DNA from 3 places in the Streptomyces sp. NPDC022910 genome. Region 1 is predicted to be linked to each of the others. Evidence: riboswitches for the same ligand, from Rfam matches in the RefSeq annotation. Region 1 holds a riboswitch; each other region holds the start of a gene.
What was found. A riboswitch is a leader RNA that binds a small molecule or an ion and turns the genes downstream of it on or off. The one in region 1 is predicted to bind cyclic di-AMP.
Positions count from the first base shown of each region.

Region 1 (9,831 bases):
GTCCCAGTGGGGTCACGACTTCCGCCCCGACTACCTGACCCTCTCCCTGTTGGGGGAGCGCTGGCCGGAGGTCCCCCGGATCGCGCTCACGGCGACCGCGACGCACGCGACGCACCAGGAGATCACCCAACGGCTGAACATGCCGGGGGCCCGCCACTTCGTGGCGAGCTTCGACCGGCCCAACATCCAGTACCGGATCATCCCGAAGGCCGACCCGAGGAAGCAGCTGCTCACGTTCCTGCGTGAGGAGCACGCCGGCGAGGCGGGCATCGTGTACTGCCTCTCGCGGAACTCCGTGGAGAAGACGGCGGAGTTCCTGTCCCGCAACGGCATCGAGGCGGTGCCGTACCACGCGGGCCTGGACGCGGGCACTCGGGCGGCGCACCAGTCCCGCTTCCTGCGCGAGGACGGTCTGGTCGTGGTCGCGACGATCGCCTTCGGGATGGGCATCGACAAGCCGGACGTACGGTTCGTCGCGCATCTGGACCTGCCGAAGTCGGTCGAGGGCTACTACCAGGAGACGGGCCGGGCGGGTCGCGACGGGCTGCCGTCCACGGCCTGGATGGCCTACGGGCTCAACGACGTCATACAGCAGCGCAAGCTGATCCAGTCCGGGGAGGGCGACGAGGCGTTCCGTCGCCGGGCCCAGGCGCACCTGGACGCGATGCTGGCGCTGTGCGAGACCGCGCAGTGCCGCCGTGGCCAGCTGCTCGCCTACTTCGGTCAGGACCCGGAGCCGGGCGGCTGCGGCAACTGCGACACCTGCCTGGTGCCGCCCGACACCTGGGACGGGACGATCGCCGCGCAGAAGGTTCTGTCCACGGTGTGGCGGCTGGACCGGGAGCGGCGGCAGAAGTTCGGCGCGGTGCAGATCGTCGACATTCTGCTGGGGCGGCGCACGGCCAAGGTCATCCAGTTCGACCATGACCAGCTGTCCGTGTTCGGTATCGGCGAGGAGTTGACCGAGGGCGAATGGCGGGGTGTCATCCGGCAGTTGCTGGCGCAGAGCCTGCTCGCGGTCGAGGGCGAGTACGGGACGCTGGTGCTGACCGAGGCGAGCGGGGCGGTGCTGCGGCAGGAGCACGAGGTGCCGCTGCGCAAGGAGCTGCCCAAGCCCACGGTCGCGCGGTCCGCCGCACCGAAGGGCGAGCGTTCCCCCAAGGCCGCGGCCGAGCTTCCGCCGGAGCTGCTCCCCGTCTTCGAAGCCCTGCGCTCCTGGCGCGCCGCCCAGGCGAAGGAACAGGGTGTCCCCGCATACGTGATCTTCCACGACGCGACGCTCCGTGAGATCGCTGCGGTCCGCCCGAAGACGGTGGCGGAGCTCGGCACGATCAGCGGGGTGGGAGAGAAGAAGCTCGCCACGTACGGGGAGGGGGTGCTCGGGGTCCTGGCGTCGCTGGACAGTGACTCGGCTTCGGACAAGGTCACCGACCCGGAGTGGCCGCAGCCGGAGGGAGAGCCGGAGCCGGAGCCGGAGGGGGAGCCGGAGCCGGAGGGGGAGCCGGAGCCGGAGGACTGGGTATAGGGGCGGCCAAGAGCGGAGCTTGTCCGGGGTGGTCCCGGTTGCCCAGGGGCAGGTTGTGCAATCCGGCGGCGGCAGGGTTCCTCCCCCAAACTCTTCGAGCACAGGGACTCTCAGTGCCCACCCGTGCCGCCATGCTCAGGTGCTCGGCGCCACCCGGCCCGTTACCTCTCCCAGGCCCACCCGGGTCCCGTCCGGCCCCGGTGCCCATGCCGTCAGCGTCACCACGTCCCCGTCCTCCAGGAACGTCCGCTTGCCGTCCGGGAGTTCGAGCGGATCCCGCCCGTTCCAGGTCAGTTCGAGGAGCGAGCCGCGCTGGTGTTCCGCCGGGCCGCTCACGGTGCCCGAGCCGTACAGGTCGCCCGTTCGCAGGGACGCCCCGTTCACCGTCATGTGTGCCAACTGCTGCGCCGCTGTCCAGTACATCGTCGAGAACGGAGGCTCGGACACCACATGCCCGTTGACCGCCACGGAGATACGCAGGTCGTAGCCCGTAGGTTCCTCCTGTGAGTCGTCCAGGTAGGGCAGCAGCGCGTGCGTGCGCTCCGGCGGCGCCACCCGTGCCTCCTCCAGCGCGTCCAGAGGGGTGATCCACGCCGAGACGGACGTGGCGAACGACTTGCCGAGGAACGGTCCGAGCGGCACATATTCCCAGGCCTGGATGTCCCGCGCCGACCAGTCGTTGAGCAGGCAGAGACCGAACACATGGTCGCGGAAGGCCGACAGCGGGACCGGCCGACCCAACTCCGACGGCACGCCCACCACGAATCCCACCTCCGCCTCGATGTCCAGACGGACGGAGGGCCCGAAGACCGGCTCCGGGTCCGTGGGTGCCTTGCGCTGACCCTGCGGACGTACGACGTCGGTGCCCGACACCACCACCGTGCCTGACCTGCCGTGGTAGCCGATCGGCAGGTGCTTCCAGTTGGGGGTCAGGGAGTCCGCCGCGTCCGGGCGGAAAATCTGCCCGACATTGCGGGCGTGGTTCTCGGAGGCATAGAAGTCGACGTAGTCCGCGACCTCGAAGGGCAGGTGCAGGGTCACCTCGGACAGCGGGTGCAGGAGGGGCTCGACGGTCTCCCGGTGGGCGGGCACCGTCACCCACGCGGTCAGCGCCCGGCGCACGTCCGACCAGGCGGTGCGGCCGGCGGCCAGCAGCGGGCCCAGGAACGGCCGTGCCAGCAGGGAGGCGTACGGGGAGCCGAGCGCCCGCGCCGCCGCGCCCGCGTCGAGCACGTGGTCGCCCAGGCGGACGCCGACACTCCGCTCGTCGGAACCGGTGGGCGAGAACACCCCATAGGGGAGGTTGTGCGGGCCGAAGGGGTCGCCCTCGGGGACGTCGAAGGGGGGCATCGGATGCTGCCTCTCTTTCGTGCGCTTCAGATGTGCCGTGCATGGGAGCGTGTTCCATGTGGTCGCCGCACACGTTACGGGCCAGTTGCCTGTCTGGGCAGTGTCTAAAGAGTTCGCAATGTCCGAATAGACCTTGTCGGAGGGGCTAATTCCGGCTTAGCGTCCTTTAGGGACACGGACGGGGTGGGTCCGGTCCATAGGGGGGACACGTGGGGGGACCCGTGGCCAGGAGCACCGGCAGCGTGCCGTTCGACGCGGACCGCGACGTACCGGGGCTCATCGTGAAATTCGGCGACTATCCGCTGCACCACGGCGGGGTGGGCGCCATCCGCAGCCTGGGCCGGCTCGGAGTACCGATGTATGCGATCACCGAGGACCGTTACACGCCGGCCGCGGTCTCCCGCTATCTGCGGCGCGCCTTCCCGTGGCCGACCACCGGGACGGAGGAACCGGAGCGGCTCGTGGAGGGCTTGCTGCGCATCGGCCGCCGCATCGGCCGGCCCACCGTCCTCGTCCCCACCGACGAGGAGGCCGCGGTCCTGATCGCGGAGCACCAGGACATCCTGGGCGGTCCCTTCCTTTTCCCGAAGGTGGACGCCAAGCTCCCGCGCCGCCTCGCCAGCAAGCAGGGTCTGCACGAACTGTGCGTGGAACACGGCATCCCCAGCCCGGCGGCCGCCTTCCCGCAGTCGTACGACGACATCGTCGCCTTCGCAGAGAAGGCGCGCTTCCCGCTGGTGGCCAAGAATCGCGAGGCCTTCGTACGGCGCAAGCAGCCCGCCGTGAACGGGACGACGAAGATCGCCACCCGCGCGGGCCTGCTGACGCTGGCCCGCGACTGGGGCGAACACCCCGGAGTGATCCTCCAGGAGTACCTGCCGCGGCAGGACGCCGAGGACTGGATCGTGCACGCGTACTTCGACCAGGACTCGACCCCGCTCGCCATGTTCACCGGTGTCAAGGTGCGCTCGTGGCCGCCGCACGCGGGCATGACGGCCAATGCGTACGTCGTGGACAATCCGGAACTCGCCGACCTCGCCGCGCGTTTCATCAAACAGGTCGGCTTCACCGGAATCGTCGACCTCGACCTGCGCTTCGACCGCCGCGACGGTCAGTACAAACTGCTCGACTTCAACCCGCGCATGGGCGCCCAGTTCCGGCTCTTCGAGAACGAGTCGGGGGTGGACGTCGTCCGCGCCATGCACCTGGATCTGACCGGCCGCGCCGTCCCGGAGGGGGAACAGTGCGCCGGCCACCGCTACATCGTGGAGAACATCGACCTGGCCGCCCTGTTCGCCTACCGTCGCAGCGGCTATACGACGCCGCACGCGCCGGCCCGCGCGAGCGGTACGGAACTCGCCTGGCTCGCGGGTGACGACCTGCGGCCGTTCTTCACGATGCTCGCGCGCTTCGTGCGGCCGGGCGCGAAGCACCTGTATCAGCTGTGGCGCACCAACCGCCGCGGCAGCATCACGAGTCCGGGCAGGTAACCCGGCTCGGCAGCTCCACCACGAAGTAGGCACGTAGCGTCCTGGGAGGGACTTCGTGATTCAACCGGTAGCAGTCATCGGTGCCGGGCCGTTCGGCCTGTCCACCGCCGCCCATCTGCGGGCGCGCGGTATCCCGGTGCGCGTCTTCGGCGAGCCGATGGTGAGCTGGCGCGACCACATGCCGCAGGGCATGCTCCTGAAGTCCACCCCGGCCGCCTCGAACATCGACGCCCCGCAGCGCGGCCACACCCTGGTCGACTACTGCGACGCGGCGGGCATCCCCCGGCTGGTGACGGACGAGGACATCGTCCCGGTCGAGACGTTCATCGCATATGGGGAGTGGTTCCAGCAGAAGCTGGTGCCCGACCTGGAGCAGGTCCGGGTCGTCTCCGTGGACCGCCGTGGGGGCGCCGGCTTCGAGCTGAAGCTGGACTCGGGCGAGTTGTTCGCCGCCCGGGCGGTCGTGGTGGCGACCGGACTGTCGGGCCTCGCCCATCTGCCGCCCGAGCTGGCGGGAGCGGCGGCGGACGGACCCACGCCCACGGGCCCGGTCTCCCACAGTTCCCAGCACCACGACCTGACCCGGTTCTCCGGCAAGGAGCTGCTGGTCATCGGCGCGGGACAGTCGGCTCTGGAGACGGCGGCGCTGGCGGCCGAGGCGGGCGCCCGCGTATGCGTGGTCTCACGGGGCCGGGGCAAGGTCGATTTCGGCGCACCCCCGTGGAACCAGCCGAAGCTGCGCCCCGAATCGCCCTTCGGCCGCGCCTGGTCGCTGTGGGCGCTGAGCTACTACCCGCACCCGTACCGCTTCCTGCCGGCCCAGACGCGCCACTACCTGGTCCGCCGCGTCCTCGGCCCGCTCGGCGCGTGGTGGCTGAAGGACCGGTTCGACGGCAAGGTGGAGGTGCGCGAGGTCGCCGGTATCGTCGGTGCCTCCGTACCCGACGGCAGCCCGGTCCTGGCGGTACGGACCCACGGGGGCCGCACGCAGGACCTGACCGCGGACCATGTCATCGCCGCCACGGGCTACCGCGTGGACATCGCCGCCATGGACTTCCTGGGCCACGAACTGCGCACGGAACTGGCGGTGAGCCGGGGCACGCCGAAGCTCGGCGCGGGATATGTGTCCTCCGTCCCGGGTCTGTACTTCACGGGCCTCCCGGCGGCGGCCTCGTACGGACCGGTGATGCGCTTCGTGTGCGGCACGGAGTTCGCGTCCCCGCGGCTGGCCAAGCACCTGGCGGCGGCACACGGCTGAGCCGGAGCGAGTGCGGGGGCGACACAGCGCGCCCCCGCCACCCGGTCCGTGTGCCCGGGGTCAGAAGTCGCTCCGCATCACCACCCGCCGGAGCGTGGGCCTCATCACCTGGTCTGTGTCCGATGGAGACGCTGGAGGAACACCTCGCCGAGGGCCGGACATACGAGGTCGGGGTTGTCGTCGACGCGCCCGTCGAGGCGGTCGCCCGATGGCTGCCGCGCAGCCTGGGCAGGTCCGAGGCGATCGACGCGGGCACCACGCGCCGTGTCGCCACCACCGACGAACCGGAGTGGTACGCCGAGCAACCCACCGCGATCAAAGCGCAGTTACGTGTCGTCCGGTCACGCGAACTCCGGGAGGCCGCCCGCATGGCTGGGGCGCCGCCTGCTGGAGGCCGGCGCCTGACGCGGACGGCACTGGAGCCGGCCGAGGGTGCGGGGCTCAACAGTGGGCGGGAAAGCGATGTCGGGCCGGTGCGGCCGTTTGCCGAAACCCGTGGTGCGACGCAGGCTCCGTGCGCCTTCCGGTGCGCACGGGATACCGGACGTCGTCCGGTTCACGCTGGACCGCTGGGGCGTTTCCATCCGTATTCTCTGATCATGGCCGCACCCCTCGCATACTCACTCATCGCCACTGACCTGGACGGAACGCTGCTGCGTGGTGACGACACGCTCTCCGACCGGTCAAGGGCCGCGCTGGCGCGGGCCGGTGCGGCCGGCGCACAGCACCTCGTGGTGACGGGGCGCCCGGCGCCCCGGGTGCGGCCGCTGCTCGACGACCTCGGCGGCAGGGGGCTCGCGGTGTGCGGCCAGGGCGCGCAGGTGTACGACGCCGGCGCGGACCGGCTGCTGTTCTCCGTCACTCTGGACCGGGAGTTGGCCGAGACCGCGCTCGGCAAGATCGAGGCCGAGGTGGGACAGGTGTACGCGGCCGTCGACCAGGACGGGGTGCACGGGCTCACACTCATCGAGCCCGGCTACCTGATGCCGCACCCCACACTGCCCGCGGTGCGGGTCCGGCGGCGGGACGACCTGTGGTGCGAGCCCATCAGCAAGGTCCTGCTGCGCCACCACGCCCTGTCCGACGACGAGTTGGCGACGGCGGCCCGTGGCGCGGTCGGCTCCCTGGCGACGGTCACCATGTCGGGGCCTGGCACCGTCGAACTCCAGCCATGCGGCATCACCAAGGCGACGGGGCTCGCGTTGGCCGCGGAATTCCTGGGCCTGAGCCCGTCGGAGACCGTCGCCTTCGGGGACATGCCCAACGACATCCCCATGTTCGAATGGGCGGCGCACGGCGTCGCCATGGCCAACGCCCACCCTGAACTCAAGGCGGTCGCCGACGAGATCACCACGTCGAACGAGGACGACGGCATCGCCGTCGTCCTCGAGCGAATGTTCCCGGGACGGTAGCCCTCAGTCGAGAGTCCTCAGTCGAGAGTCCGTAAGCCGAAGGGCCGGCCGGGAGCTCTCAGTCGAGAGTTCCCGGCCGACGGGGCCCCGTCGGGCACATCTCAGTACGCGCTGTTGACGTTGTCGATCGAGCCGTACCGGTGGGCGGCGTAGTTGCACGCGGCCGTGATGTTCGCGACCGGGTCGTACGGGTCGAAGGCCGTGCCCGGCACGTGGTAAGCCCGGAAGGTCGGGTCGATGACCTGGAGGAGCCCCTTGGACGGGATGCCCTTCTGGGCGTTCGAGTCCCAGAGGTTGATGGCACGCGGGTTGCCCGAGGACTCGCGCATCACGTTGCGGTAGATGCCGTTGTACGAGCCGGGGATCCCGTGCTGCCGCATGATCACCAGCGACTGGCGGATCCAGCTGTCGAGGCTGCCGGCGCGGGACGTCACGCTGGTGGCCTTGGTCGTCGTGGCCGTGGGGGTGGCGGCCGAAGCGCCGGTCGCACCCAGGATCGGGAGGGCGAGAACGGCGGCTCCGGTCCCCGCGACAGCGAGGGCACGGGTGATGCGGCCGGCCTTGGAGCGGCGGTCCCGACGGCGTGCGGGCAGGGCGAAAGCGGACATGTGGCATTCCTCTCCGTCGCCTGCGAGGTGAGCTGTCGGGTTCGGGCGGGGAGGTGCCCGGCCGTGTCCTCGGTGTCGAGGCACGGCTTCACCCCAAGCCGTTCCGGCGTGGTGTCCGGTTCGGCGACTTACCTGGGTCCCCCGCTCCTGCCGTGCTGGGTCGATGGGTTGTCGAGCGGCGGCAGGATTCGGCGTTCCGCTCGGGTCGAAGGGAAGGTATGCGAGAGCACATGTCGGGAACAAGCTCGGAATTCACACTCCGACCCAATTGACCCTGACGTCAGGGAATAGGGGAGATGATCAATTTTGTTGAGGGGGGTTCAACTTGCCCTTTGCAAAGGGGGCGTTGATGACTCGCCCCGAGTGCCTCTCCTGGCGGGCGCGTGACCCATTTCACTTCGCCCTTACTTGGATCACAATTGGCAATTAAGGTAAATCGGGCATCAATTCGGACAAAATGGACAGGGGTGTGAGTGGAGTCCGCCTGCTCGAGACTTGGACATTGCGCTATCCATGGTGCAAATAGGCAGTCGGGTGGCGCCGCCGTCTATCCCGCCGTGCGGGAGATCCGCCCCTCCCACGTCCGGTGGAACACCACCTCGTAGCCGTCCTTGCAGACGACCTCGTTCCAGGTGACGAAGTCCGCCGCGGTGCAGGTGATCTCGGAGTGGGTCTCCACCCTTGCGTCCCATCCCCGCTCCGGACGGTGCAGCCGGACCGACCAGTCGCAGCGGGTACGCGCGGTCAGCGGGCCCGAGTCCTCGATGGTGTACGCCTCCAGCGCGTCCTCGGTGACTTCGAGGCCGTCGGGGTACACACGGGTGCCGTTGTGGCGCGGGTCGACCACCAGGAGCCACTCGCCCCTCGCGACGTCCCGCACCACCAGGCGCTCCGGGCGGGGTTCGTCGAGCGTGGCAGCGTCGCTGACGCCGAGTGGCTCCGACTGCTCCGGCTCCCCGAAGGTGATGTCCGGCCCCGACTCCCGGGACCGCACCGGTAGTTCGAGCGAGCTGCCCGCCGGGTCCAGCGTGAAGCCGGCCTCCGAACCCGGCTGGGGCCACAGCCATGGCCAGTACGCGGAGGAGACGGCGAGGCGGATGCGGTGCCCGGGCGGGAAGGCGTGGCCGATCCCGCTCAGCTCGAACACCACGTCCTCCGTCGCCCCGGGAATCCAGGGAGCCGCCCGGTCGGGGCCGCGGCGTGTCAACAGGTTCAGGGCCCCTCGGCTGACCAGCGTCGACGACCCGTCGGGCGCCACGTCGCAGAGGCGGGCGACCACTTGACCGCGCGGCACGGGACAGGTCAGCCGCAGCCGCACCCTCGGCCGCCCCAGTACCCAGGTCTCCTCGGCCGCCTCGAACTCGAAGCACACCGACCTCGCGTCCTCCTCGCGCTGGTCGGGAGGCAGGCCGGCTTCGTCGCCGCGGGCGACGAAGCCGCCCGCGTCGAGGCCGGTGTGCATCGGGGACCGGACGGGTACGGGCGCACCCCGGAGCGTGTACGAGACCCGGGTGACGTTCGGTGACGGCCAGGACGGCTCGCCGACCCAGCGGCCCGGAAGCACGTCGTACCTCGTCGCCGGAGGGTGCGGGGTGCTGATGTACGCCCGCAGCGACGGCTCCGCCATGACCCCCGTGTCCTTGTCCTTGAGCCAGTGGTCCCACCAGCGGAGCGTCTCCTGGAGGAAGCCGATCGCCGGGCCCGGCAGACCGTGGTCCGGGTACTGGTGTGCCCACGGCCCGATCAGACCGCGGACGCGATCGGCCGGAAGGTGCTCCACGAGCCCGAGCACGGTGTCCCGGTACGGGTCGTGCCAGCCGCCCACCGCGAGCACGGCCGCCCGGAGCGCGCCGTGGTCCTCCCGGATGTCGCCGTGTCGCCGGTGGTCGTCCCACGCCGGGTGGGCCGGCCAGGCGTGGACGAGCGGGTCCAGCGCCTCCAGGCGCCTGGCCCAGACGTCCCGCCACACCGTGCCCACGTGCGCCGGGTCCGGCGGACGGGCCACGAGAGCGAGCAGCGCCGCCGCCCGGGCGGGCAGGCCGGCGGCGAGGGCGGAAGCGCCCAGGTGGGGCACGTCGTTGTCCCAGCCGTCATCCGTGGCGCAGACCGCGACGACCGCCCTGAGCGGCTCGGGCGCGAGGGCCGCGACCCGAAGGGAGGCGAGGCCGCCCCGGCCGATGCCGAACAT
Region 1 is NZ_JBVHHL010000015.1:35,373-45,203, reverse strand. It holds gene recQ (DNA helicase RecQ) at 1-1,525, shown strand, start outside; gene fahA (fumarylacetoacetase) at 1,661-2,875, opposite strand; gene ACZ3TS_RS16850 (carboxylate--amine ligase) at 3,097-4,365, shown strand; gene ACZ3TS_RS16845 (FAD-dependent oxidoreductase) at 4,421-5,623, shown strand; gene ACZ3TS_RS16840 (HAD family hydrolase) at 6,223-7,035, shown strand; gene ACZ3TS_RS16835 (transglycosylase SLT domain-containing protein) at 7,137-7,643, opposite strand; cyclic di-AMP (ydaO/yuaA leader) riboswitch at 7,648-7,847, opposite strand; gene ACZ3TS_RS16830 (CocE/NonD family hydrolase) at 8,191-9,831, opposite strand, start outside.

Region 2 (9,067 bases), on a different contig from region 1:
GGTGTGCGGGACGCGGCGCCCTACGGTGCGAATGCGGAGGAGAACGCCTCCGCGTCCCACGTGCCGCCCAGCCGGGGAGCCAGCCAGCCGGGTGCCGCGGCACGGAAGGCGGCGGGCGCGCAGGCCCCGGCTCCCGTGGGCAGCGCGCCGAGCAGGGGCGCCTCGGTCACCTCCGGAAGGTCCGCGAGGTTGCACCGCGAGGCGAGATCGGGGGCATCGGGCCAGCTGCCGATGACCACGCCCGTCAAGTCCACTTTCCGGTGCCGCAGTTCGCGCGCCGTCAGCTCGCTCGCGTTGAGTGTGCCGAGGCCCGCCGGCGCGACCACCAGCACAGGTGCAGCCAGCAGCCGCGCCGCGTCCGCCAGGGTGCCGCCCTCGTCGTCGAACCGTACGAGCAGCCCGCCCGCACCCTCGACGAGCACGAGGTCGTGTTCGACGGCCAGTTCGGCGGCCGCCTCCGCAATCTCGTGCGGCCGCACGGGCGGCATACCTGCCCGCCGTGCCGCCGTGGCGGGCGCCAACGGCTCGGGGTACCGGGCGAGTTCACGCCTCGTCACGGCGCCCGAGAGCCGGGCCACCTCATCGGCGTCCCCGTGCTCGTCGGGCCCCACACCCGTCTGCGCGGGCTTGAGGACGGCCACCGAGCGCCCGGCGGCGACCGCGACCACCGCGACGGCAGCAGTCGTGATTGTCTTGCCGACCTCCGTGCCGGTCCCTGTGATCACCAGTACCGACATGTCAGCCTTCCCGTGCCGCCGCGCACACCGCGCGCGCGATCCGTGCCACGTCCGCGTCCCCCGTCACGTACGGGGGCATCGTGTAGACGAGGTCGCGGAACGGGCGCAGCCACACGCCCTCGCGCATCGCGGCCCGCGTCGCCGCCTCCATGTCGACCTCGTGGTCGAGCTGGACGACCCCGATGGCACCGAGGACCCGCACCTCGCGCACCCCCGGCACGGCCGCCGCCTGAGCGAGCCCATCCCTGAGGCCCGTCTCGATCCGCTTGACCTCCGACTGCCAGTCCTGGCCGAGCAGCAGTCCGATGGAGGCGCAGGCCACGGCCGCCGCCAGGGGGTTGCCCATGAAGGTGGGGCCGTGCGCGAGCACCGGCACAGCGCCGCCGGAGATCCCGTCGGCCACCCGCGGCGTGCACAGTGTCGCCGCCATGGTCATATAGCCGCCGGTCAGCGCCTTGCCCACACACATCACATCCGGCGTCACCGCCGCGTGGTCCGCGGCGAACAGCGCGCCCGTGCGCCCGAACCCGGTGGCGATCTCGTCGAACACGAGCAGCACGTCGTGCGCGTCGCACGCCTCTCGCAGTACCCGCAGATACGCGGGGGAGTGGAAGCGCATCCCGCCCGCGCCCTGCACCACCGGCTCCACGATCACCGCTGCGAGCTCGTCCGCGTGCCGCTCGACCGTCGCGCGCAACCGCTCGGCGTAGGACTCCTCGTAGACGGCCGGTGGCGCCTCCTCGAACACCTGGCGGGGCAGGACGCCCCGCCACAGCTCGTGCATACCCCCGTCGGGGTCGCACACCGACATCGGGTGCCAGGTGTCGCCGTGGTATCCGCCGCGCCAGGTCAGCAGCCGCTGCTTGGCGGGGCGGCCGAGCGAACGCCAGTACTGCAGGCACATCTTGACCGCGACCTCGACCGAGACCGAGCCGGAGTCCGCGAGGAACACATGCTCGAGACCTTCGGGTGACATGTCGACAAGGAGCTTCGCGAGTCGGACGGCGGGCTCGTGGGTGAGCCCCCCGAACATCACATGGCTCATCCGCGCCAACTGTTCGCGCGCGGCCTCGTTGAGCACCGGGTGGTTGTAGCCGTGGATGGCCGACCACCAGGACGACATGCCGTCGACCAGTTCGCCGGAGCCGTCGGCCAGGCGCAGACGCACTCCGCTCGCGCACTCCACGACGAGCGGCTGCTGTCGGCCGGGCATGGGCCCGTACGGATGCCAGACGTGCTGCCGGTCCAGCGCCAGCAGCTCGTCCACGGCCAGGTCAGGCATTGGGCGCGAGGTCCGTTCCGGCACCCCGGCGGCGTACGGCGACCAGGTCCGTACGGGCCTCGTTGACGTGCGGCGCCGAGGCGGAACCACAGACACCGGCGCTCCCGTGGGACCCGCATCCGGCGCCTTCTCCGGACCCGCAGCCGTCGCCCCCGTGGGACCCGCAGCCACCTGCCGCCCGGTGCTGGGGCAGCGTCACCTGGTCCGTGCCCTCCACCTCGAACCCGGCGTCCGCGATCATCTCCAGGTCCGCCCTGCCCGCCTGGCCCTCGCTGGTCAGGTAGTCGCCCAGGAAGACGGAGTTGGCCAGGTGCAGGGCCAGCGGCTGCAGCGTACGGAGGTGGACCTCCCGGCCGCCCGCGATGCGCACCTCCACGTCCGGGCACACGAACCGCACCATGGCGAGGACCCGCAGACACCGCTGCGGGGTCAGGTTCCACTCCTGGGCGAGCGGGGTTCCTTCGAACGGGATCAGGAAGTTCACCGGAACGGAGTCCGGGTCGAGCTCTCGCAGCGAGAAGACGACGTCGACCAGGTCCTGATCGCTCTCGCCCATGCCCGCGATCAGTCCGGAGCAGGCCGACAGGCCGGCGGCGTGCGCCTTATGCACCGTGTCGACCCGGTCGGCGTAGGTGTGCGTGGTGGTGATGTCCCCGTAGGTCGCCTCGGACGTGTTGAGGTTGTGGTTGTAGGCGTCGGCGCCCGCGGTGCGCAGCCGCTCAGCCTGGCCGTCGGAGAGCAGACCGAGGCAGGCGCACACCTCGACGCCCTCGTTCTGCTCCTTGATGGTCCTGATGGTGTCCGAGACCCGGTCCACGTCCCGGTCGGTGGGCCCGCGGCCGCTCGCCACCAGGCAGACCCGCTTCGCCCCGCCCGCGACTCCCGCCGCCGCGGCGTCGGAGGCTTCGTCCGGCTTGAGCCAGGTGTACTTCAGGATGTCGGCCTTCGAACCGAGCCGCTGGGAACAGTAGGAACAGTCCTCGGGGCACAGGCCGGACTTCAGGTTGACGAGATAGTTGAGTTTCACCCGTCGGCCGAACCAGTGGCGGCGTACCTTGCCGGCCGCGGCCACCACATCGAGCACGTCGTCGTCGGAAGTGGCGAGGACGGCCAGAGCTTCCTCGCGGGTCGGCAGTTCGCGCCGCAGCCCCTTGTCCACCAGCGTGTTCAGCAGGTCCATGAGAGCCGATCCTGTCCTACGGGAGCGTCCTGGGCCAAGGAGAGTTCGCACAACAGACACCGTTCGACGTGTGGGTATTGCCACACCCTGGGCGGCTGGTCGTCCCGCTAGTGTCTGTGCACTGCCTACAAAAGCCCGGAGGAGCCATGGCGTTCGGCTGGATCGACGAGCAGGCGCGGGCGCGCCGCCGGGCCGGACTCGTCCGCACCCTGCGCCCCCGAGCCGCCGACTCCCCGCTCCTCGACCTCGCGAGCAACGACTACCTGGGCCTGGCCCGCCATCCCGAGATCGCCGAGGGCGCTGCGGAGGCGGCCCGTCTGTGGGGCGGCGGCTCGACCGGTTCACGGCTCGTCACCGGCACCACCGAACTGCACAGGGAACTGGAGTGCGAACTGGCTGACTTCTGCGGCTTCGAGGCGGCTCTCGTCTTCTCCTCCGGTTACACGGCCAACCTCGCGGCGGTCACCGCGCTGGCACCGCACGGCTCGCTGGTCGTCTCCGACGCGGGCAACCACGCCTCGCTCATCGACGGCTGCCGGCTCGCGCGCGGCACCACCCAGGTCGTCGCGCACGCCGACCCCGAGGCGGTCCGCAAGGCGCTCGACACTCACCGCGGACCCGCCGTCGCGGTCTCCGACACGGTGTTCTCCGTGGACGGCGACGCCGCCCCCTTGGGCGAACTGGCATCTGTGTGCCGTGCGTTCGAGGCCGGGCTCATCGTCGACGACGCGCACGGGCTCGGCGTCCTCGGGGCCGGTGGCCGTGGCGCCCCGTACGCGGCGGGCCTCGCGGGCGCGCCGGACGTGGTGGTGACGGTGACGCTGTCGAAGTCGCTGGGCAGCCAGGGCGGCGCCGTCCTCGGTCCGGCGCGTGTGATCGACCATCTGGTGAACGCGGCCCGGACCTTCATCTTCGACACCGGGCTCGCCCCGGCGGCGGCGGGCGCGGCTCTCGCGGCGCTGCGTCTGCTGCGCCGCGAGCCGGAGCGCGCCGCTCGGGCCCGCACGGTGGCGACGGCCCTGCACGCCCGCCTCACGGCCGAGGGCCATGAGGCGGTGCGGCCGGACGCCGCCGTGGTCTCCGTGCGGGCACCCTCCCCGGAACAGGCCCTACGGTGGGCGGCCGACTGCCGGGCGGCGGGGGTCGCCGTCGGCTGCTTCCGTCCGCCGTCGGTGCCCGACGGCATCTCACGGCTGCGTCTGACCGCTCGCGCCGACCTCACCGAGTGGCAGGTCGAGCGCGCCGTACGCGTGATCGGCGAGACGCGACCGTGAGTCGGCGAAACGGCCGTGCATCGCGCGTCGTACGGATGATCGCACCGACCGGTGCGATGTGGTGGAGGAGTAACCGCTACAGGAGCGACTCGGAAATCGGCTCGAAATTGGCCGATTTACGACCTGGTCGCACGAACGTGATCAGCTCAGTCCGGTCAGGAACTCCTCCCAGGCCTCGGGAGTGAAGAGCAGGGCGGGTCCGGTCACGTTCTTCGAGTCGCGCACCGCCACCAGTCCGGACCAGGGCCCCGGGCCCGGTCGGGCGGTCTCGACGCAGTTGTTCATTCCGGTACTGCGGCTGCTGCGCAGCCACCGCGCACCGTGCAGGGAGGTACTGGAAGGGACGTGCCGAGGCAGTGCTGACATGGTGCCTCCTTATGCGTCGCCGGCCAACGCGGCGATGTAATCCAACGTGTCCTCGGGTGAAAGGGCGTGGACCTGAAGGGCGTTGAAGGCCTCGCTGTAGGCCTGAAGGTCTTCTTTCCGCTCGAGGTAGAGGCTACTCGTCAAGTGGTCGAGAACGACCACATCCAGATCGGACCTGCTCGGAAATGAGAAGATAACGAAAGGTCCGGTAACGCCGATGTGTGCCCCGGCGGCGAACGGAAGGAGCTGGAGCCGCACCTGGGGCAGTCTGGCCGCGTGCAGCAGCCGCTTCAGCTGACGCGCCATGACCTCCGGCCCGCCGACCTCCCGGCGCAGCACCGCCTCGTCCAGGACGGCGCTCAGTTCCAGCGGCGGATCGGCGCGCAGCACGTCCTGCCGGGCCAGGCGCACCTCCACCAGGGCATCCAGCTTGTCGTCCTCCAGGGTGCCGACGGCGGCCCGGGTCACGGCCCGGGCGTACTCGGGCGTCTGCAGTAGACCCGGCACCACAGAGGTCTCCAGTGTGCGCATCCCGCTCGCCTGGGACTCCAGACTGATGAAATCGCGGTAGGTCGGCGGCAGCACCCCGCGGTACGCGTGCCACCAGTTCTGCCGCCCGCCGCCGTCCTCCGAGCCCGCAAGCACGAGCAGCAGTTCCCGCAGTTCGGCGTCCTTGACGCCGTAGGCGTCCAGCAGTAGACGTACGTCCGCCGGTTTGACCCCGCTGGCGCCCGTCTCGATCCGGCTCACCTTCGACTGGTGCCAGCCGACGAGGGTGGCCGCCTCACCGCTCGTGAGTCCCGCCCGGGCGCGCAGAGCGCGCAATTCGGCACCGAGTTTGCGGCGGCGTACCGCTGGTCCGTACTGCATGGCCGACTCCTTCCGCACGGCGCGCGGTTTTCACGGCGACGCTAGAGGATGGGCCCGGGTGCTGCCCAAATACGGTCGGTCGTCGGAGAGTTCACCGCTTCGAGCGACAGATATATGCATATCTCGGGGGATCGCACCCGACAGGGCCCCGGTGATGGCAGTCTGGCGCGCAGCACCAAGTCCGGGACCGTTACTCGAACCAACCGCTCCGTGTCGGACTCCGGTCCCGTGGGAAAGGGACGACGTCGCCATGGCAGACCATCAGGAAGCCTCCGTCACTCTGCCGAGCGATCCCGCCTCGGTCTCCGCCGCCAGAAAATACGTCTCAGGCGTCCTCACCGAATGGGGTATGCCGAGCGACGCCGAAGTCGCCGACGCCGTGCGACTGATCGTTTCGGAACTCGCCACCAACGCCGTGCAGCACACCTTCGGGCAGTCACCCACGTTCACGGTCGACATCGCGCTCGACCGGGACGAGTTACTGCGCATCGGTGTCACCGACAGCCACCCGCGCTTCCCCAAACGGCTGCCCGCGGCCGTACAACAGGACAACGGCCGCGGGATGGTGATCATCCGTTGGCTCGCCGCGGAGAACGGCGGCACGCTGAGCGTGCGGCCCACCCGCGAGGGCGGCAAGACGGTCGCCATCGAACTGCCGTGGGCCACGCCGGTGGAGTCGGTCACGGCGGGCGGTCAGCAAGAGCCTTGAAGCCGCGGCTGACCGCGTCCGCGCCCGCTCCGGCTCGTCCGGCACTTCCGGCCGAGGCGCGCCCGCACCCGCCCGTCGGCCGCGGACCACACAGACGCCCCTAGGGAGTCACCGGGAGCCATCCGGCGGTTCCCGGTCTCCCGCTCGTTCTGGAGCCTGAGGTGCTGTGGCGACGGCCCGCTGGACCATCCGGGGCATGAAGCGCCACAGGCCGACGCAGACCAGGAAGGTTCCCGTACCGGCGGCGACACCGGCGACGCGGCCGAGGGACACGTCCACCACGAGCAGTACCGACCCGGTGAACGCCAGGGTCAGCACCAGCAGCCCGAGCGCGGCCAGGCGGGACGAGATCCGCACGATGGCGGGCTTGAGGTTCTGCTGGAAGAGCGCGCGGTGCAGCGCGGCGGGAGCCGTGAACAGGGCCGCGGCCAGCACGGACAGCAGGAGCGTGGTGACGTACGTGACACGCTGGACGGTGTCGAGGGACGGAAAGCGCGGGGTGAACGCCAGGGTCAGCAGGAAGGCGAAGAGGATCTGCACCCCGGTCTGGGTGACGCGCAGTTCCTGCAACAGCTCGGCGAAGTTGCGGTCGGCGCGCTCCAGGGGTGTCTCGTGCCGTGCCTGGGGAGGAGGTCGGTCCGCCATGGTGAACGAGTAACCATTCCGGCCCGCCTCACGCCTCGGTGGGGGTGACGGCGTACGAGCCGTCACCCCACCGGACGGGTCAGCTGACCCGTCCGTACCAGACGCTCTTCGTCCAGATCTTCTGGAGCCTGACCACGTCTCCGGTCTTCGGCGAGTGCCAGATCTTTCCCTTCCCGGCGTAGATGCCGACGTGGTAGACGTACCGGCCCGAGTGGAAGAACACCAGGTCTCCCGCCCTGCGATGGGACGCGGAAATGTGGTGCGTCTTGTTGTACTGCGCCGCGGCCGTGCGGGGCAGTTTCTTGCCCGCCTTCTTGAACGCGTAGAGCGTGAGCCCCGAGCAGTCGAAGCGGCGCGGCCCGGTGGCGCCGTACTTGTAGGGGGATCCCTTCTTGGACGCCGCGATCTGCAGCGCCTTCGTCGCCGGAGTCGCGGCGGTCGCGTCGGTGGCGAGGCCGGGGGCCGCGATGCCGCCGCCGACGGCGGCAAGGGTGAGGGCCGAGGCCGTGCCGGCCCGGGTCAGCAGCGACGGGACACGATTGAGCGCAGTCATGCGCAACCCTTCGTCAGCCGCCTGTGAAGGATGACCTGTCGGATTCGGACTGGCGAAGTAGCCCGGCCGCTCGCGCGGCTTCACCCCAAGGACCGCCCGGATCTCTCCGGTGGCCCGCCTTGCTGGGTCCTCCACTCCTGCCGATCCACTCCTGTCGACCGGTCATCCGGGCGGCGGCAGGATTCGGCGTCCGCCCGGACCGCCCCGCCGCGGTGGCGGGGGCTTGTCGTCAGGAAGGGATCTTCACGCACCGATGTCCGAAAATCACAATGGAACCGGGGGTTTGTGGCATTACTCACCACTCACCCGTTCGGATGGACAGCCGTCCGTTCGGGGGGTGTTGAGGGGCTTGACGAGGCTCGGACCTGCACCGGAGCACGTCATTCCGGCCTGGGACCGGGCGTGTTGCGCATGATTTCCGGGCCCACGGACGGAGGAGCGTCTACTCCGACCGCGGGTCCCCCGTTTGGATCGTTTGTGTCGCGGTGGACGGGGAAGGCCCGATGCCGGAGGGCCGGACCGCCCCAACGTCCCTGTCGCTGTGGGTTGGTCACTACTCGTCAGAGTGCCGGAGGTACCGTGACGCGGGCGGCGCGGCGTTCGCCGTCGAGGACGCGGAGGGCGCGGGCGAGGGTGGGGCCGTGCAGTTCGTTCTCCCCGCGCTGGTGCATCAGCGTCAGCGCCTCGCGCAGGGCTGTTGCCTTGCTCACCAGGGCCTGGGCAGCTCTCAGTCCGCGATACGTGTCTCCGGAGTGCGCCGGGTTGATGCGGCCGAGCAGGTCGACCACGTCGAGGTAACGGTCGATCAACTCGGCCTCGGCGCGGGTCAGCGCGGGCAACGGGGGCAGTTCGGGCGGCAGCATCGGCGGCTCACCTCGCGCCCGGCGCGGTGCGCGACGCCTTGCGGCTCGGGATGATGCGGTCGACGAGTCCGTACTCCACCGCAGCCGGCGCGTCGAGGATCTTGTCCCGCTCGATGTCGGCGGCGATCCGCTCCGGGCTCTGCCCGGTGTGCCGGGCGAGCATCTCCTCCAGTCGCCTGCGGGTGCGTGTCAGTTCCTCGGCCTGGATGGCCAGGTCGGTGGCCTGCCCCTGGATGGGCTCCGGCAGGGACGGCTGGTGGATCAGCACCCGCGCTCCTGGCAGCGCGAACCGCTTGCCCGGTGTGCCCCCGGCGAGCAGGACGGCCGCGGCGGAAGCCGCCTGGCCGAGGCAGATCGTCTCCACGTCGCAACCGACGTACTGCATCGTGTCGTAGACGGCGGTCATCGCGCTGAACGTGCCGCCAGGGGAGTTGATGTACAGCGAGATGTCCCGGTCCGGGTCCAGGTACTCGAGGTGCATGAACTGCGCCATCACGTCGTTGGCCGAGGTGTCGTCGATCGGCGTCCCGAGGAACACGATCCGCTCGTCCAGCAGCTTGGCGTACGGGTCAAGGGTCCGCTGTCCGT
Region 2 is NZ_JBVHHL010000001.1:129,218-138,284, forward strand. It holds gene bioD (dethiobiotin synthase) at 21-737, opposite strand; gene ACZ3TS_RS00690 (adenosylmethionine--8-amino-7-oxononanoate transaminase) at 739-2,019, opposite strand; gene bioB (biotin synthase BioB) at 2,012-3,199, opposite strand; gene ACZ3TS_RS00700 (8-amino-7-oxononanoate synthase) at 3,346-4,473, shown strand; gene ACZ3TS_RS00705 (DUF397 domain-containing protein) at 4,615-4,839, opposite strand; gene ACZ3TS_RS00710 (helix-turn-helix domain-containing protein) at 4,849-5,709, opposite strand; gene ACZ3TS_RS00715 (ATP-binding protein) at 5,960-6,418, shown strand; gene ACZ3TS_RS00720 (DUF6328 family protein) at 6,527-7,063, opposite strand; gene ACZ3TS_RS00725 (C40 family peptidase) at 7,143-7,616, opposite strand; cyclic di-AMP (ydaO/yuaA leader) riboswitch at 7,620-7,815, opposite strand; gene ACZ3TS_RS00730 (hypothetical protein) at 8,177-8,479, opposite strand; gene ACZ3TS_RS00735 (ATP-dependent Clp protease proteolytic subunit) at 8,487-9,067, opposite strand, start outside.
Region 2: another riboswitch for cyclic di-AMP. It lies ahead of ACZ3TS_RS00725 (C40 family peptidase); the one in region 1 lies ahead of ACZ3TS_RS16835 (transglycosylase SLT domain-containing protein).

Region 3 (9,831 bases), on a different contig from region 1:
AACCGAGCTCTTGAAAAGAGGGGAGGCCCGGGCGTGACGATTCTGGAGAACATCCGGGAACCACGCGACCTGAAGGCGCTGTCCGAGGCAGAGCTGAGTCAACTGGCCGAGGAGATCAGGGAGTTCCTGGTTCACGCGGTCGCCAGGACGGGTGGTCACCTGGGGCCCAATCTGGGGGTGGTGGAACTCTCCATCGCGCTCCACCGGGCCTTCGAGTCACCGGTCGACCGCATCCTGTGGGACACCGGCCACCAGAGCTATGTCCACAAGCTGCTGACAGGGCGTCAGGACTTTTCCAAGCTGCGCGGCAAGGGGGGCCTGTCCGGCTATCCCTCGCGTGAGGAGTCCGAGCACGACATCATCGAGAACAGCCACGCGTCCACCGCGCTCGGCTGGGCGGACGGGCTCGCCAAGGCCCGTCAAGTGCAGGGGGAGAAGGGGCACGTCGTCGCCGTCATCGGCGACGGCGCGCTGACCGGCGGCATGGCGTGGGAGGCACTCAACAACATCGCCGCCGCCAAGGACCGACCGCTGATCATCGTCGTCAACGACAACGAACGCTCCTACGCGCCGACCATAGGCGGCCTCGCCAACCACCTGGCCACCCTGCGCACGACGGACGGCTACGAGAAGGTCCTGGCCTGGGGCAAGGACGTGCTGCAGCGCACACCTGTCGTCGGCAACACCGTCTACGAGGCCCTGCACGGCGCGAAGAAGGGCTTCAAGGACGCGTTCGCGCCACAGGGCCTGTTCGAGGACCTGGGCCTGAAGTACGTCGGCCCGATCGACGGACACGACATCCGGGCCGTCGAGTCGGCGCTGCGCCGCGCTAAACGCTTCCACGGACCGGTGCTGATCCACTGCCTCACCGAGAAGGGCCGAGGCTACGAGCCCGCGCTCGCCCATGAGGAGGACCACTTCCACACGGTCGGCGTGATGGACCCGCTCACCTGCGAGCCCCTCGCGCCGTCGGGCGGTCCCTCGTGGACGTCGGTCTTCGGCGACGAGATCGTCCGGATCGGCGAGGAGCGCGAGGACGTCGTGGCGATCACGGCGGCCATGCTGCACCCTGTGGGCCTGACCAAGTTCGCGGAGCGGTTCCCCCACCGGGTGTGGGACGTGGGGATCGCCGAGCAGCACGCGGCCGTGTCCGCGGCCGGTCTCGCGACCGGGGGGCTGCACCCCGTCGTCGCCGTCTACGCGACCTTCCTCAACCGTGCCTTCGACCAGCTCCTCATGGACGTCGCCCTGCACCGCTGCGGCGTCACGTTCGTCCTGGACCGGGCCGGGGTCACGGGCGTCGACGGACCCTCGCACAACGGCATGTGGGACATGTCGGTCCTACAGGTCGTACCGGGCCTGAGGATCGCCGCTCCGCGCGATGCCGACCAGTTGCGGGCGCAGCTGCGGGAGGCGGTCGCGGTCGACGACGCGCCGACCCTGATCCGCTTCCCGAAGGAGTCGGTGGGCCCGGCGATCCCGGCGGTGGACCGCGTGGGCGGCCTGGACGTGCTGTCTCGCGCGGAGCGGCCCGAGGTGCTCCTGGTCGCCGTCGGCGTCATGGCTCCCGTCTGCCTGCAGGCCGCCGAGCTGCTTCAGGCCCGGGGCATCGGCTGCACCGTCGTCGACCCGCGCTGGGTCAAGCCCGTCGACCCCTCGCTGCCGGGACTTGCCGCCGAACACCGGCTCGTCGCGGTCGTCGAGGACAACAGCCGGTCCGCCGGCGTCGGCTCCGCGGTCGCGCTGGCGCTGGGCGACGCCGATGTCGACGTGCCCGTGCGGCGGTTCGGAATCCCGGAACAGTTCCTCGCGCACGCCAAGCGGGGCGAGGTGCTCGCGGACATCGGCCTCACGCCCGTCGAGGTCGCGGGGCGGATCAGCGCCTGCCTGACCGCCAAGGACGAGCTGTCCAAGGAGAAACAGGAATGACCACCCCTTCCGGGAACCGGCAGTTCGACCTCGGCGCGCTCCTTGCCGAGCGCGGGGGCGAGCGCTACGAGCTGCACGCCAGGTACCTCAACCACCAGCTCCCGCGCATGCTCCACACCATCGGCTTCGACAAGGTCTACGAGCGGGCCGAGGGTGCCCACTTCTGGGACGCGGACGGCAACGACTACCTGGACATGCTCGCCGGGTTCGGGGTGATGGGACTGGGGCGCCACCACCCCGTGGTCCGCAAGGCGCTGCACGACGTCCTGGACGCGCAGCTCGCCGACCTCACCCGCTTCGACTGCCAGCCGTTGCCCGGGCTGCTGGCGGAGAAGCTGCTGACCCACAGCCCGCACCTGGAGAGGGTCTTCTTCGGCAACAGCGGGACGGAGGCGGTCGAGACCGCGCTGAAGTTCGCCCGCTTCGCCACCGGCAAGCCACGGATCCTGTACTGCGAGCACGCCTTCCACGGCCTGACCACCGGCTCGCTGTCCGTGAACGGCGAGCGTGGCTTCCGCGACGGCTTCGCGCCGCTGCTGCCCGACACGGCGATCCCGCTCGGCGATCTCGACACCCTGGCCCGGGAACTGAGGAAGGGGGACGTGGCGGCCCTCATCGTCGAGCCGATCCAGGGCAAGGGTGTCCACGAGGCGCCTCCCGGTTATCTCCGGGCCGCCCAGGAGCTGCTGCACCGGCACAAGGCGCTGCTGATCGCGGACGAGGTGCAGACCGGCCTCGGCCGGACCGGGGACTTCTACGCCTACCAGCACGAGAGCGGCGTCGAACCCGACCTGGTGTGTGTGGCGAAGGCACTCTCCGGCGGATATGTGCCCGTCGGCGCCACTTTGGGCAAGGAGTGGATCTTCAAGAAGGTCTACTCGTCCATGGACCGGGTGCTCGTGCACTCGGCGAGCTTCGGATCCAACGCGCAGGCGATGGCGGCCGGGCTCGCCGTCCTGTCCGTCATGGAGAACGAGCAGGTCGTCGCGAACGCGCGTGCCGTCGGAGAGCAGCTGAAGTCCCGACTGGCGGCACTCGTCGACAAGTACGAGCTGCTCAGCGACGTACGCGGCCGGGGCCTGATGATCGGTGTCGAGTTCGGCAGGCCCACCTCGCTGAAGCTGCGCAGCCGGTGGACCATGCTCCAGGCGGCCCGCAAGGGTCTGTTCGCACAGATGGTGGTGGTCCCGCTGCTGCAACGGCACCGAATCCTCACCCAGGTCTCCGGTGACCACCTGGAGGTGATCAAGCTGATCCCGCCGCTGATCATCGGTGAACAGGACGTCGACCGGTTCGTGGAGGCCTTCACCGCCGTCATGGACGACGCGCACAGTGGCAGCGGTCTGATGTGGGACTTCGGCAAGACACTGATCAAGCAGGCGGTGGCACACCGCTAGCCAAGGCCGAGAGGCTTTGCCTCTGAGGCAAGAAAGTTGCCATAGAGGCAAAGCTGCGGCTGAATGGGGAGCATGAGCTCTCCCCAGAACGAGTCCCGGACGGGCGAGGATCTGCCGGTCGTCGCGCCGCAGCTGCGTGCGCTGCGCCGCCGTGCCTCGCTCACCCTGGAGGCGGCGGCCCGTACCGCCGGGCTCTCCGCCGCGCACCTCTCACGGCTCGAGACCGGGCAGCGCCAGCCCTCGCTGCCTGTGCTGCTCACGCTCGCCCGCATCTACGGTACGACGGTCTCCGAACTGCTCGGCGAGACCGTCGCCGACCGGGACGCGGTCGTCCGCGCCCCCGACATGGAGCCGACCCGGGCGGGCGGCTGGACGTACTGGCAGGCCGGCGCACCAGGCCGCGGCATGCAGACCCTTCGCGTCCACATCCCGCACGGCACGCAGGGCGACATCGTACGCGTCCATCCCGGTGAGGAGTGGCTGTACGTCCTGAGCGGGCGGCTGCGGCTGCGGCTGGGCGACACCGCGCATGTGCTCGCGGTCGGTGACAGCGCGCACTTCGACTCCCTGACCCCGCACCGCCTCGCGGCCGCCGACCACGGCGGCACCGAGCTGCTCTTCGTCCACACCCTGTTGCAGAGCCCGACCGCCACGCTCTGCCTCGGTCCCATCCCAGGAGAAACACCATGAGCGAGCAACCGGAGACCGGCCCCAAGCGCAGGGTGATGGAGGAGAAGTTCCCCCGGGCCCTGTGGATCCGCCTGATCATCTACATCGCCGTCGGCCACCTCTTCGCCGCCTTCATCTATCTGCTGTTCGAGGTGGGCGCCAAGTAGGAAGGGCCCCGGTCCGGCGGCCGGGAGCGGGCGCGTTCAGTCCAGCAGTCGCGCGCGCAGCCGCTCCCGCAGCGCCGGCGTGATTCCGAGCCCCTGCTCCAGGTAGGCGTCGACGCCGCCCCAGGTCTCCTCGACGGTCTCGATCGCAGCCGCCAGATACTCGGCGCGCGCGTCGAACAACGGGCTGAGGAGCTCCATCACCTCGGGGGAGTACGTGTCGGGCGACGAACCGTTGCGGTGCACCTTGTACCGGCGGTGCGTGGCATTGGACTCCAGGTAGTCCGCGACGATCGCCTCGCGCTCGACCCCGAGGGCCAGGAGCGTCACGGCGATCGACAGACCCGCGCGGTCCTTGCCCGCGGCGCAGTGCATCAGTGCGGGCACGCTGTCCTCGGACAGTGCGCGCAGTACCTGGGAATGCTCGGCCGTGCGCTGCTTGATGATCGTGCGGTACGAGGCGACCATGCGGCCCGCGGCCTTGCCGTCCGCCAGGAGGGTGCGCAGCTGCTCCAGATCGCCGTCGCGGACCATCTTCCAGAACTCGGCGCCGTCCGCCGGGTCGGTCAGTGGAAGGTTGACGTTCCGCACGCCCGGCAGCTCGACGTCCGGCCCCTCCAGCTGCTTGTCCGCCCCGTTGCGGAAGTCGAAGATCGTGTGCAGGCCGAGGGAGGCGAGGAACGCCGCGTCCTTCTCCGTCGCGTGCGCGAGGTGGCCGCTGCGGAAGATCACTCCCTGCCGCACGCGCCGTCCGTCCACGGTCGGCAGACCGCCCACGTCACGGAAGTTGCGCACCCCGGTCAGCTCGGGCTCGGTAGACGGGACCTGCTGCGTCACGGGGGCTCCTCCCATCCGTCCGACGGCGCTGCTCGCCGACGGGCCGCGCTTCGACCATACGACATGGGTTCATCAGGCAATCATCGGATACCGCGCGCTGTGCTGAACTCGGGCTGAAGACGTTGCCCCCGAGGCTGGTCACCCCCGATGATGTCGGTGCCTGATCGCACCTGTTCGGATCTGTGGGGGCTTGATGTTGGAAATCGGCGCTGACCGTCGTACCTGGCTGCTGTCGGGGCCCGCGAGCAGTTACGCCCTGCGGCTCACCGACGGCGATGAACTGCTGCATCTGCACTGGGGCCCGCGCATCGCGCTTCCCGACGCCGAGGCGCTCGCCGCCCTGCCCGCACCCCGGTACTGGCCCTTCGAGTCCCCGCTCGACGGCCACGAGGAGTACCCGGTCGAGGGCGGCCCCCGCTTCGTGCGCCCCGCCCTGTCCGTCCGTACGCAGGAGCGCCGCGGCACCGAGTGGACGTTCGAGGCGTACGAGGCCGACGGCGACGAGCTGCGGCTGCGGTTCAGCGACGCAGGGCTCCTCACCACCCTCCACTACCGGATGCGCGGAGACGTCGTCGAGCGCTGGGTGACCCTCGCCAACGACGGCCCCGCCCCCGTCGAACTGCTCCGTGCCGACTCCGCGACCTGGACCCTGCCCGAGCGCGAGGGCTGGCGGCTGTCGCAGCTGCACGGCCGCTGGGCGGCCGAGTCCCGGCTCGTGCGGTCCGACCTCACATACGGTGAGAAGGTCATCGGCAGCCGCCGCGGCCACACGGGACACCAGCACCTGCCCTGGGTGGCGCTCGACTCGGAGGCGACCGAGGAGCACGGCGAGGTCTACGGCTGCGCGCTCGCCTGGTCGGGCAGCTGGCGGATCGCGGTGGCCCAGCTCCCGGACGCGCGCGTGCAGATCACCGGCGGGGCCGGGTACGACGACTCCGGCCTGCTGCGCCTGGCGGCCGGGGAGACGTACACCACGCCCGTCTTCGCGGGGCTGTGGAGCGACGGCGGATTCGGCGGCGCGAGCCGTGCCTGGCACGCGTACCAGCGGGCGTACGTCATCCCGGACGCCGACCGGGACCGGCCCGTGCTCTACAACTCCTGGGAGGCCACCGAGTTCGACATCTCCGAGGAGCAGCAGGAGGCGCTCGCGCGGCGGGCGGCGGAGATCGGGGTCGAGCTGTTCGTCGTCGACGACGGCTGGTTCGGCGCCCGCACCAGCGACCGCGCCGGGCTCGGCGACTGGCTGCCCAACCCCGACCGCTTCCCGTCCGGCCTCAAGCCGCTCGCCGACTTCGTGCACGGCCTCGGCATGCAGTTCGGCATCTGGGTCGAACCCGAGATGGTCAACCCCGACAGCGACCTCTACCGCGCTCACCCTGACTGGGTGCAGTACCAGAGTGGGCGAAAGCGGACGGAATTCCGCAATCAACTCGTGCTGAACCTCGCCCGCGAGGACGTCCAGGAGTATCTGTGGGAGCGGCTGGACGGGCTCCTCTCCAGCGCCCCGATCGACTATGTGAAGTGGGACTTCAACCGCTGCTTCACCGACGCCGGCTGGCCCGGGGACCCGTACCCGCAGCGGCTCTGGGTGGACCATGTGCGGGCCCTGTACGCCTTGTTGGACCGCCTGCGGGCCGCGCACCCCAAAGTCGCCTTCGAGTCCTGCTCGGGTGGTGGCGGGCGGGTCGACCTCGGTGTCATGAGCCGTACGGACGAGGTGTGGACTTCAGACAACACCGATCCGCTCGACCGGCTCGCCATCCAGCACGGTTTCAGTCAGATCCATCCGGCCCGGGTCATGGCCGCCTGGGTCACGGACAGCCCGAACACCCAGCTGAACGGGCGAGTCAGCTCGCTGCGCTTCCGGTTCGTGAGTTCCATGGCGGGGGTGCTGGGCGTCGGGGGAGACCTCACGACGTGGACCGACGAGGAGTTGGCGGAGGCCGGCGACTGGGTCGGTCTCTACAAGGAGATCCGCCCCGTCGTCCAGCGCGGCGACCTCTACCGACTGCGGCCGCCGAGGGGCGGGTTGAGCGCTGTCCAGTATGTTCACGGTGACGAGACGGTCGTCCTCGCGTGGCTCCAGGCGCAGCACTACGGCGAGCCGGTCGCCCCGCTGCGGCTGCGCGGCCTCGACCCGGCGGCGACGTATGAATGCCGTGAAACGGGCGAAGTGCACCGGGGTGCCGTGCTGTTGCATCACGGGCTGCCGACCAGCCTGCACGGCGACTTCGATGCGACGGTTATCCGGCTGCGTCGCATCTGAGTGTTCTGCCCGAATTGGAGCCTTCATTCCAACTCGCTCTGGAATGAGGGCTCCTGAAATTACAGCACGTGAGCAGGGTCATAACCGTGACGTACGGTTGTCGCCATGTTCACGTAATTCGGGCGCTTTTCAGGGGGATTGAGAGCGGCTCGCAATCCCGTATCGACGGAGGGTGACGGGGAATTCCCCCAAGGATCAAGAGAAATCCGAGCGCCGGGAACCGGCCGGTTGTGGCCGCGTGTCCCGGTCGCTTACGTTCCCCCTCGATCCGGGTGGAACGCCTAATCCTGCCGCCGCCCGGGGCCCGCATACTCACCCGTGCCCGGCAGGAGCGGGGGACCCACAGGTACGTCGCCTGTTCCGGTCTCCGGAACGGCTAGGGGTAAAGCCGCGCGCAATCGCGGCCGGACATCTCCAGTCCGCACCCGACAGCTCACCTCGCAGGCGCAGGAGAGGAATTCGCCATGCCCGCGAAGGGTAAGCACCGCCGTCCCAAGTCCCGGCGTTTCACCCGTTCCATCGCCGTCGCCGGAACCGGCGGCGCCACGCTCGCGCTGCCGTTGATGGGGGCGAACGGCGCCCATGCCGCCACCCCGACGGCATCCGCTGCCGAGAAGGCCGCCACCTCCGTTCCGGTCGCCGCCGAAAAGAGCGGCGCCCGGGCGAACGGCGCCAGGATCTACACGGTGCAGGCCGACGACTGGCTCGCGAAGATCGCTGACGAGCAGCACGTCAGCGGCGGATGGCAGAAGCTCTACGAGGACAACCGCTCCGTGGTCGGCTCCGACCCGTCGCTGATCCACCCGGGTCTGAAGCTGGCACTCCGCGGTGACCGCGCCGCGTCGCAGACGACCGACCCGTCCGCCACCGAGTCCGAAGCCTCCGCGCCCAGCACCACGACGGCAACCAAGCCCACCACCACCGCGACCGGCTACACCCTGCCGGTCGCGGCCGCCGCCATCGGCACCGGCTACCACGCCGCGGGCAGCATGTGGTCCAGCGGATACCACACCGGCGTGGACTTCATCGCCCCGACCGGCACCAGCCTCAAGGCCATCGCCGCGGGGACGGTCGTCTCGGCCGGCTGGAGCGGTGCGTACGGCAACCAGGTCGTCATCAAGCTCGCCGACGGCTACTACGCGCAGTACGCCCACCTGTCGCAGATCTCCGTCGCCGGGGGCCAGGCCGTGACCCCGGGTCAGCAGATAGGCTTGTCCGGCGCGACCGGCAACGTCACCGGACCGCACCTGCACTTCGAGATCCGCACGACCCCGGACTACGGCTCCGACGTGGACCCGGTCGCCTACCTGCGCTCCCACGGCCTGAGTGTCGGCTGACGCCGTCGGCCGCCCGCCGCCTTCGGGAGGCCGGACCCCCGTTCCCGGGGGTCCGGCCTCCGGCGTTGCCGTTCCGCCGCGCCGGCCCCACGTCCGGTGGCTCACCCGAACACCCCTGATCGGAGGGTTATTCCGGATCGGATCGCATTCGGCGAGTGGTTTATCTCACCGTCCGTCAACCCTTTCCTACGGTCGCGTAGCTCACATCCCAAGGTGAATCATGGGCCGACGTGGCAGACGATTCGAAGAATGACAACAGATCAGTGATCGGGTCGTACGTAGCGGTGGGGGACAGCTTCACCGAGGGCGTCGGCGACCCCGGCCCCGACGGGCAGTTCGTCGGCTGGGCCGACCGGTTCGCGGTGCTCCTCGCCGACCGGCGTCCCGAAGGCGACTTCAAGTACACGAACCTTGCCGTGCGCGGCAAACTGCTGGACCAGATCGTCGCGGACCAGCTTCCGAAGGCCATCGAACTCGCGCCGGACATGGTCTCGTTCTGCGCGGGCGGCAACGACATCATCCGGCCGGGCACCGACCCCGACGAGGTCGCCGAGCGCTTCGAGCGGGCCGTCGCCGACCTCACCTCCGTCGTCGGCACCGTGCTGGTGACGACCGGCTTCGACACCCGTGGCGTCCCTGTCCTCAAGCATCTGCGCGGGAAGATCGCCACCTACAACGGGCACGTCCGGGCGATCGCCGACCGGTACGGCTGCCCGGTCCTCGATCTGTGGTCGCTGAAGACCGTGCAGGACCGGCGCGCCTGGGACGGTGACCGTCTCCACCTCTCGCCCGAGGGCCACACCCGGGTCGCCCTGAGGGCGGGCCAGGTGCTCGGCATCGAGGTACCGGCCGACCCGGACCAGCCGTGGCCGCCGCTGCCGCCGCGCGGCACGCTGGAGGTGCGGCGCGACGACATCCACTGGGCGCGCGAGCACCTGGTCCCGTGGATCGGGCGCCGGCTGCGCGGCGAGTCCTCCGGTGACCGCGTCGTGGCGAAGGGCACCCTGTCGCCGGACGACATCAAGATGCGGATAGCGCAGGCGGTCTGAACAGGACCGCTCATCGGGTACGGCCCGGGCCACGCGCCCGGGCCGCCTGGTTCCTGCGGTCGTGCGGAGTGTCGCGCCGTACTGGTCTCGAGGCTGATCCCGGCCTCGCCCGTCGAGGGTCTTCCCCGGGCGGGCGGGACGTCACGGCTTTCTGGTTGGCGAGGTGACGCGGAAGCAGGACCT
Region 3 is NZ_JBVHHL010000032.1:70,886-80,716, reverse strand. It holds gene dxs (1-deoxy-D-xylulose-5-phosphate synthase) at 34-1,929, shown strand; gene ACZ3TS_RS27115 (aspartate aminotransferase family protein) at 1,926-3,326, shown strand; gene ACZ3TS_RS27110 (helix-turn-helix domain-containing protein) at 3,399-4,016, shown strand; gene ACZ3TS_RS27105 (DUF6126 family protein) at 4,052-4,162, shown strand; gene ACZ3TS_RS27100 (tyrosine-protein phosphatase) at 4,199-4,996, opposite strand; gene ACZ3TS_RS27095 (alpha-galactosidase) at 5,190-7,262, shown strand; cyclic di-AMP (ydaO/yuaA leader) riboswitch at 7,566-7,722, shown strand; gene ACZ3TS_RS27090 (M23 family metallopeptidase) at 7,727-8,599, shown strand; gene ACZ3TS_RS27085 (SGNH/GDSL hydrolase family protein) at 8,863-9,648, shown strand.
Region 3: another riboswitch for cyclic di-AMP. It lies ahead of ACZ3TS_RS27090 (M23 family metallopeptidase); the one in region 1 lies ahead of ACZ3TS_RS16835 (transglycosylase SLT domain-containing protein).